DNA from 2 places in the Sphingobium phenoxybenzoativorans genome. Region 1 is predicted to be linked to the other one. Evidence: predicted binding sites of a transcription regulator. Region 1 holds the regulator's gene; the other holds the start of a gene.
What was found. The regulator LexA, encoded in region 1, represses DNA repair genes until DNA is damaged. The targets are predictions, from matches to a motif close to GTTCCNCNCTTGTTCT.

Region 1 (4,420 bases):
ATGCGGAAGCGATGCGGCGAAGCGGTCTGGCCCATCTGCTGTCGATCAGCGGCCTTCACGTCACTGCGCTGATCGGCGCAGTGATCTTCCTGATCCTCCGCCTGCTGGCGCTCAGTTCAAGGCTGGCGCTGCGATGGCCGTTGCTGCTTCTATCCGCCGCGGGGGGCGCTGCGGCGGGCATCGGCTACACCCTGCTGACGGGATCGGACGTGCCAACGGTGCGCTCCTGCGTCGCCGCGTTGCTCGTGCTGGGCGGCCTTGCGCTTGGCCGGGATTCTCTGACGCTCCGGCTGGTGGCGGCGGGCGCGCTGTTCATATTGCTGTTGTGGCCGGAATCGGTCGCCGGTCCAAGTTTTCAGATGAGCTTTACGGCCGTGACCGTGATTGTCGCCCTTGGCGAACATCCCCGGTTCCGCGCGCTGGTATCGGCGCGGGAGGAGGGGATGCCTGTGCGATTTCTGCGTCAGCTGCTGGGCCTTTTCCTGACTGGCCTCGCGATTGAAATTGCCCTGATGCCGATCGCTCTGTTCCATTTCCACCAGGCGGGCATGCTTGGAGCGATCGCAAATCTTATCGCCATTCCGCTGACCACCTTCATCATCATGCCGTTCGAGGCGCTGGCGCTGTTTCTCGATCTTGCGGGGCTTGGCTTCCCGGCCTGGTGGATCGTGGAGAAGGCGCTGGCGCTCCTGCTCATTGTCGCGCACGCGGTCGCCGCCAGTCCCGGCGCGGTCGCGCTGACGCCTGCGACTTCTTCCGTGGCGTTCGGGCTGACGGTGGCGGGCGGTCTCTGGTGCCTGTTGTGGCGGAGCCGGGCGCGCTGGATCGGCCTGCTGCCCGTGCTGACGGGCGCGGCCATGATCGCCATGACGCCAAAACCCGACATTATGGTGACGGGCGACGGACGCCATGTCGCCATACGCCTGCCCGATGGCGGCATGGCGATATTACGTGACAAGGCGGGCGACTATGTGCGGGACGCGCTTTCGGAAAGCGCGGGCTATGACGGTGAACTCGCCGCCTTTGCGGATATCCCGGCGGCGCGATGCAGCCGGGACCTGTGCAATGTCGATATCGTACGAGGAGAACGCCGCTGGCGAATGCTCGCGACCCGCAGTTTCGATCTGGTTCCCGCCAGCCAGCTTGCGCGCGATTGCGCCGCCGCCGACGTCGTGGTCAGCGAAAGGCGGTTGCCGCGCACCTGCAATCCGCGCTGGCTGAAGATCGACCGGTCCATGCTTCGCCGGACAGGCGGCGTCGCCGTCTATTTGCGGCAGGGCGTGATAAAGACCGTGAAACGAAAAGGCGACGCCCATCCATGGATGACGTCGCCCTCGCATTTCTCACAATATTCCCGCCAAAAGGCCGGAAAAGTTGCGCCTTAATTATACCGGCGCAGCAGCCCGGCAAGCTTACCCTGGATGCGCACCTGCGCCGCATCATAAAGCTGCGGCTCATAGGCCGAATTTGCCGGATCGAGCCGGACGCGAGGGCCCTCGCGGCGGAAATATTTGAGCGTAGCCTCGCTCTCGTCGATCAGGGCGACGACGATCTGCCCCTCGCGCGCGACGTCGGTCTTCTGGATCAGCGCGAAGTCGCCGTCGAGAATGCCAGCCTCCATCATGGAGTCCCCGGCCACTTCCAGAGCATAATGATCGCCCGCACCCAACAGCGCGGCGGGAACAGACAGCATATTCTGCCCCTCCATCGCCTCTATCGGCACACCGGCGGCGATGCGGCCATGCATGGGAATTTCGATGATATCATTGGCCGCGATCGGCATGATCGGCGCAGGCGCTTTGGGCGCTGCAACCAGCGCGGGCTTCTTCGCCCGCTCCATGCCCTCCGGCAGCTTGAGCACTTCGAGCGCTCGCGCCCGGTTGGGCAGGCGGCGGATGAAGCCGCGTTCCTCCAGCGCGCTGATCAATCGGTGGATCCCGGACTTGGAACGCAGGTCCAGCGCATCCTTCATCTCCTCGAAAGAAGGCGACACGCCACCCTCCTCAAGCCGCCGGTGAATGAAGCTGAGCAGTTCCTGTTGTTTCGACGTCATCATGATCTGTCACCATTTATGGAACGGATGCAGAACGCATAGGAAACACATGGTGGCAAGTCAAGCGGCAACGCTTCGTCGCATCCCGCGGAACCGGAAAGCCGGGATAGCGGTTTTTCCGGTCATGATGACGGCGGAGCCAGAAATGCCAGAACAACGCAGCAAGGTGGAAGACCGCCGCCGCAACCCGTATGAGAAGCGCCAGCGCCAGTTGGGCGACGAGCGCCGCCGCGATTTCTTCCCCGGCAAGGCCCAATATCAATAAAAGCCCATTGCGCGGGATCAGGCGTCAGAAGGTGATGACCGGTACAAGCGTTCCAGCGTGCGCAGCCGGTACGCCCGCAGGACGAATTATAAAGCAATTGGCGCGCGCAAGCGATTGCAGCATCGCGCTATCCTGTTCGCCCGATACCGCCACTGAGCCGTCGGTCAGGGTGGCTCGGAGATAGGCGTCGCGCTGACTGGCGTTGGCGTCCATCGCCTCGCCGAGCGGCGTCATAAGCGGCACGGGCAGGGGAGAGATGCTGCCTGCAAGTTTGCGGATGACGGGCAGCAGGAAAAGCGTCGCCGTGGCGAATGCCGATACGGGATTGCCGGGCAACCCGATCACAAGCGCGGAATCCAGCTTGCCCGAAATGAGCGGCTTGCCGGGGCGCATGGCGATTTTCCAGAAATCGATCGCGCCACCGGCCGCTTCCAGAGCAGGGCGCACAAGATCATGATCGCCAACCGACGCGCCGCCGGTGGTGACGATGATGTCGGCGCTTTTCGCACGAATGAAGGCGTGGGTCAGTATGTCCAGCGAATCGGAGATGATCCCCACCTGCTCCACCTCGCACGGGAAAGCGGACAGCATAGCGCCCAGCATCACAGCGTTGGACGCGGGCAGGCGGCCCGGCGGCGCATCCTCGCCCGGCTCGACCAGTTCGCTGCCGGTGGAGATTATGGCGATCCGCGGCTTGCGTCCGACCGGCAGCGCGCCATATCCGCCGATCGCTGCTAGCGCTATATGGGCGGGATTGAGCCGGGTGCCGCCTTCGATCAGCGTGTCGCCAATGGCGAAGTCCGATCTGGCCCGGCGCACATGCGCGCCCGCGCGCGGCGTGACGCCGGGAGCTAGCCGCATGACGTCGCCGGTCCGGGTCACATCCTCCTGCATCACCACCATGTCCGCGCCGGACGGTAATGGCGCGCCGGTGAAAATCCGCATCGCCTGTCCACTGCTCAGAGGAGCCAGGGAGGCGTCGCCCGCCGCGCTTTCGCCTGCGACCTGCCAAGGTCCGGGCAAGTCAGAATGCCGGATGGCGTAACCATCCATGGCGGACAGGTCGGCCCAGGGTTGGTCGCGTCGCGCAAGCACATCCCCGGTCAGCCACCGTCCGATGCACTGGTCCAGCGGTGTCGTTTCCCCGCCCAGAGGGGGGGCCGCGTCGAGCAATCGCCTTTGCGCCTCCGTGACGGGCAGCAAACTCATGGGCGGAGGCTCACGGTTCCGCCCGCCAGTCGCCAGACTTGCCGCCGGTCTTGGAAAGGAGGCGGACATTGCCGATGACCATGGCCTTGTCCATCGCCTTCGCCATGTCATAGACGGTCAGCAAGGCGACGGAGACGGCGGTCATCGCCTCCATCTCAACCCCTGTCTGCGCGGCGATGCGCGCCGTCGCGGTCGCGGTGACGCCGCTTTCGTCCAGCGCGAATTCCACCGTCACTGCGCTGAGCGGCAGGGGATGGCAAAGCGGGATCAGGTCGGCGGTCTTTTTCGCGGCCATGATGCCGGCGACGCGAGCGACGGCAAGCACATCGCCCTTTTTCACCAGGCCATCGGCGATCGCCCTGGCGGCGTCCGCGGACATGCTGATCCGGCCGGTCGCCACCGCTTCGCGCACGGTCATATCCTTGGCCGACACATCGACCATACGCGCGCTGCCATCGGCGTCGATATGGGTGAGGCCGCTCATGTCCCCGTCAATAGCATGCGCGTCGCCGCTTCGACATCGGCTTGCCGCATGAGCGCCTCGCCAACCAGGAAGCAGCGCACGTCATGCCCGGCCATAGCGGCGAGATCGGCATGGGAGGTCAGGCCGCTTTCCGCGACGAAGGTGCATCCCTCCGGCGCTTGCCCAACCAGTTCATAGGTGCGGGCGAAATCCACGGTAAAATCGCGCAGGTCGCGATTATTGACGCCGATCAGCCTCGATTTGAGCTTCAGCGCACGCTCCAGTTCCTGCGCGTCGTGCACCTCGACAAGAGCGTCCATGCCCAGATCCAACGCCACTGCCTCAATCTCCGCCATTTCCGCGTCATCCAGAGCGGCGGCTATGATCAGGATGGCATCGGCGCCCAACGCGCGGGCCTCCAGCACCTGCC
Region 2 (4,420 bases), 1.5 Mb from region 1:
CCCAGGCCCACTTCGGCCAGCATCGCCATCTTGTCGCGGATCGGCGGGACGGCCTTGAAGAATTCCACCGCGTCCTCGACCGTCATGTCCAGCACGTCGGCGATGCTCTTGCCCTTGAACTTCACCTCCAGCGTCTCGCGGTTGTAGCGCGCGCCGTGGCACACGTCGCAGGTGACGTAGACGTCAGGGAGGAAGTGCATCTCTATCTTCAGCACGCCGTCGCCCTGGCACGCCTCGCACCGGCCGCCCTTCACGTTGAAGCTGAAGCGGCCGGGCTTGTAGCCGCGCGCCTGCGCTTCGGGGAGGCCCGCGAACCAGTCGCGGATGTTGGTGAAGGCGCCGGTGTAGGTGGCGGGGTTGGAGCGCGGGGTGCGGCCAATGGGCGACTGGTCGATGTCGATCACCTTGTCGCAATGTTCCAGGCCCGTCACCTTGTCATGCGCGCCGGCGATGATGCGCGCGCCGTTCAGCGCACGGGCCGACGCGGCGTAAAGCGTGTCGATTGTGAAGCTGGACTTGCCCGATCCGCTGACGCCGGTGATGCAGGTGAAGGTGCCGAGCGGGATGCTGGCCGTGACGCCGCGCAGATTGTTGGCGCGGGCGTTGTGGACGGTGAGCTTCTTGCCGGAGCCCTTGCGGCGCTTGGGCGGCACGTCGATGCGGCGGGTGCCGTTCAGATAATCGGCGGTGACGCTGTCCTTGTGCGCCAGCAGTTCGGGCAGGGTGCCCTGCGCGACGATGCTGCCGCCGTGGACGCCCGCGCCCGGCCCCATGTCGACGATATAGTCGGCGGTGCGGATCGCATCCTCGTCATGCTCGACGACGATGACGGTGTTGCCGAGGTCGCGCAGGCGCTTGAGGGTGATGAGCAGCCGGTCATTGTCCCGCTGGTGCAGGCCGATGCTGGGCTCGTCGAGCACGTAGAGCACGCCGGAGAGGCCGGAGCCGATCTGCGACGCGAGGCGGATGCGCTGGCTCTCGCCGCCCGACAGGGTGCCGGATGTGCGGTCGAGGTTCAGATAGTCGAGGCCGACATTGTTGAGGAAGCCGAGCCGCTCGACGATTTCCTTGAGGATGGCCTTGGCGATCTGGTTCTGCTGATCGTTCAAATGCGCGGGGAGGGTCGAGAAGAAGCCGAGCGCGTCCACCACCGAGCGGCGGGTGGAGATGGAGATGTCCTCGCCCGCGATCTTGACCGCGCGGGCCTCCGGCTTCAGGCGCGCGCCCTCGCAGGTCTCGCAGGGCTGGGCGGTCTGATATTTGCCAAGCTCCTCGCGCATCCAGGCGCTCTCGGTCTGGAGCATGCGGCGGTTGAGATTGCCGATGACGCCCTCGAACGGCTTCTTCACCTCATAGGACTTCTTGCCGTCGACGAAGCGCAGGGTGACGGGCTTGCCGCCGGTGCCGTGCAGGATGATGAGCTGAACCTCGCCGGGCAGGTCCTTCCACGGCGTGTCGAGGGAGAAGCCGAACTCCTTCGCCAGCGAGGCGAGCACCTGCATATAATAGGGGCTGGGCGGGTTGGACTTGGCCCAGGGGACGATCGCGCCCTTCTTGAGCGAAAGGTCCTCATTGGGGACGACGAGCTGCTGGTCGAACTCCAGCTTCTCGCCGAGGCCATCGCAGGCGGGGCAGGCGCCCTGGGGGGCGTTGAAGGAGAAGAGGCGGGGCTCGATCTCCGGAATGGTGAAGCCGGAGACGGGGCAGGCGAATTTTTCGGAAAAGACGATGCGGTTGGCGGGGATGCCGGCGTTTTTCATGCCTTTCTTAAGCCCCTCCCCTTCAGGGGAGGGGTTTGGGGTTGGGGGTGTCCCCAAACGCTGCGTCTCCTCGACAGGCCCCACCCCCGGCCCCTCCCCTGAAGGGGAGGGGAGTTTGAGGTCCGCAACCGTCCCATCGGCCAGATCCACATAAGCCAACCCATCGGCCAGCTTCAGCGCCGCCTCGAAGCTCTCGGCCAGGCGCGTCGCCATGTCGGCCTTCACCGCCAGGCGGTCGACGACCACCTCGATGTCATGCTTGTATTTCTTGTCGAGGGCGGGGGCGTCCTCGATCGGGTAGAGTTCGCCGTCGATGCGGACGCGGGTGAAGCCCGCCTTCTGCCATTCGGCCAGTTCCTTGCGATATTCGCCCTTCCGCCCGCGCACCACGGGGGCGAGCAGGTAGAAGCGCGTCCCTTCCGGCAGGGTCATCACGCGGTCGACCATCTGGCTGACCGTCTGCGCGCTGATGGGGAGGCCCGTGACGGGCGAATAGGGGATGCCGACCCGCGCCCATAGCAGGCGCATATAGTCGTAAATCTCGGTCACGGTGGCGACGGTGGAGCGCGGATTGCGGCTGGTCGTCTTTTGCTCGATGCTGATCGCCGGGGACAGGCCGTCAATATGCTCGACGTCCGGCTTCTGCATCATCTCCAGAAACTGGCGCGCATAGGCGGAGAGGGACTCCACATAGCGCCGCTGCCCCTCGGCATAGATGGTGTCGAAGGCGAGCGACGACTTGCCCGACCCCGAAAGCCCGGTGATCACGATCAGGCTGTCGCGGGGCAGATCGACATCCACGCCCTTAAGGTTGTGCTCGCGCGCCCCGCGCACGGAAATATGAGTCAGCATTCGGAACACCGATGCTTTTTGATATGAGTCAGCATGTAGGAGCTTGTTCCAGATTTGTTCTATCGGGGCAAGGGGGTTGCAACGGCATATGGGTGGCATTCGCCGCAGGCGCAATGCGCCGCGCCGCGATCCGGTGCGGCGGGGGTTTTACTGATGCCGGGCGTAGCGCGCACCGAGGGCGTGGCGGCGCGACAAATGGTGCCGTCAATCACCGCACCATGCGGAAGCAGGTCCTGATTTCCTCGACGAAGCTGGCGGGTTGTTCGAAGGCGGCGAAGTGGCCGCCCTTTGCCGGTTCGCTCCAGTGGATGAGGTTGCGGTGCAGGCGCTCCACCCAGCGGCGGGAGGGGCGGAGCACTTCCTTGGGATAAAGGGTGACGCCGGCGGGAAGGCTGGTGACGCCGAGCGTGGCGGCGTCCAGCATGCTTTCCCAATAGAGCCGGGCGGCCGATGCGCCGGTGCCTGGCAGCCAGTAGAGCATGATATTGTCGAGGATTTCGTCGCGGGTCAGCACCGCACCGATGTCGCCGTCCACCCATGCGGTCAGCTTCTCGTAAATCCAGGCGGCCTGGAACAGCGGGGAGTCGACAAGGCCGTAGCCGACCGTCTGGGGCCGGGTGCGCTGGAGCATGGAATAGCCCGACCCGTCGGCTATGAAATGGTCGAAGGCGGCGGCGCTGGCGGCTTCCTCCCTGGTCCAGTCCGCCTGCTCCTGCGGGTTGGGGAAGGCGAGCGGCATGTTCAGGTGGATCGCCAGGCATTCCGGCGGATGGATGACCCCGATGGCCGTGGTGACGAGCGACCCCCAGTCCCCGCCCTGCGCGACGAAACGGTCATAGCCGAGCCGCTTCATGAGGGCGATCCAGCAGCGGGCGATGCGTTGCACGCCCCATCCCGCCTTTTCCGGAATGCCGGAGAAGCCGTGTCCGGGCAGGGAGGGAATGACGACATGAAAGGCATCGGCCGCATCGCCGCCATGCGCGACAGGATCAGTCAGCGGGCCGATGACTTTCAGAAATTCGATGACCGATCCCGGCCAGCCATGCGTCAGGATGAGCGGCATGGCGCCGGGGTGCGGCGATTTCACATGCAGGAAATGGATGTCGAGATCGTCTATCCGCGTGCGATATTGGCCGAGGGCGTTGAGCCGCGCCTCGCACCGGCGCCAGTCATAGCCATCGGCCCAATAGGCGCACAGGCTCTGCAGATCGTCGCGCTGAACGCCCTGGGAGGCATCGCCGACCGTCTCGCGCTCCGGCCAGCGCGCGTTGCGCAGGCGGGCGCGCAGATCGTCCAGCGCGCTTTCGGGGATGGCGAGGCGGTACGGCTCTATGGCGGGCATGACAGTCGTTCAGCCTTATTTGCATGCAATATTGCGATTTACTGCCGGTAATTTCGACTAAGCGCAATATTTTTTGGATGTGTGCATGCATGTTCGTGAGGCGACATGCGCCCTGCAACGGTTCGCCCCTTCCTTAAAGAAAAAAGCAGCAAAGTTGATTGTTTTCCAAAGAGGATAACGCATACTCCGATTCGGATTCTCGCTTTGTATGGCGGGTATCGGGTTGAGCTTGAAAAGAGCCGACTGTGACAGGAGAGGTGAGTGTGAAAAGCGCGTCAATACAGCATGACAATGGACATTCTCGCCGGCGCTGGGCGCTTGCGGCCGCGTCGGCCCTCGCCATGGCCGGCATGGCGCTTACGGCATGTACGCCCGGACCGGCCACGGAAAAGCAGGCTGTAGCGGAACCCGGTCACTGGGCCGAACAGTTGATCGAGGGACTGGATCACCCCTGGGCGATGACATG

Region 2: uvrA (excinuclease ABC subunit UvrA) is a predicted target of LexA. The motif match lies at 2,658-2,673, and genes of this name have one in related genera.

What each region holds. Positions count from the first base shown of each region.
Region 1 covers NZ_CP073910.1:2,539,987-2,544,406, reverse strand. Annotated here, with positions in the region: gene KFK14_RS12410 (ComEC/Rec2 family competence protein) at 1-1,385, shown strand, start outside; gene lexA (transcriptional repressor LexA) at 1,382-2,056, opposite strand; gene KFK14_RS12400 (molybdopterin molybdotransferase MoeA) at 2,343-3,527, opposite strand; gene moaC (cyclic pyranopterin monophosphate synthase MoaC) at 3,538-4,011, opposite strand; gene trpC (indole-3-glycerol phosphate synthase TrpC) at 4,008-4,420, opposite strand, start outside.
Region 2 covers NZ_CP073910.1:4,067,331-4,071,750, reverse strand. Annotated here, with positions in the region: gene uvrA (excinuclease ABC subunit UvrA) at 1-2,612, opposite strand, end outside; gene KFK14_RS20220 (epoxide hydrolase family protein) at 2,821-3,954, opposite strand; gene KFK14_RS20215 (PQQ-dependent sugar dehydrogenase) at 4,218-4,420, shown strand, end outside.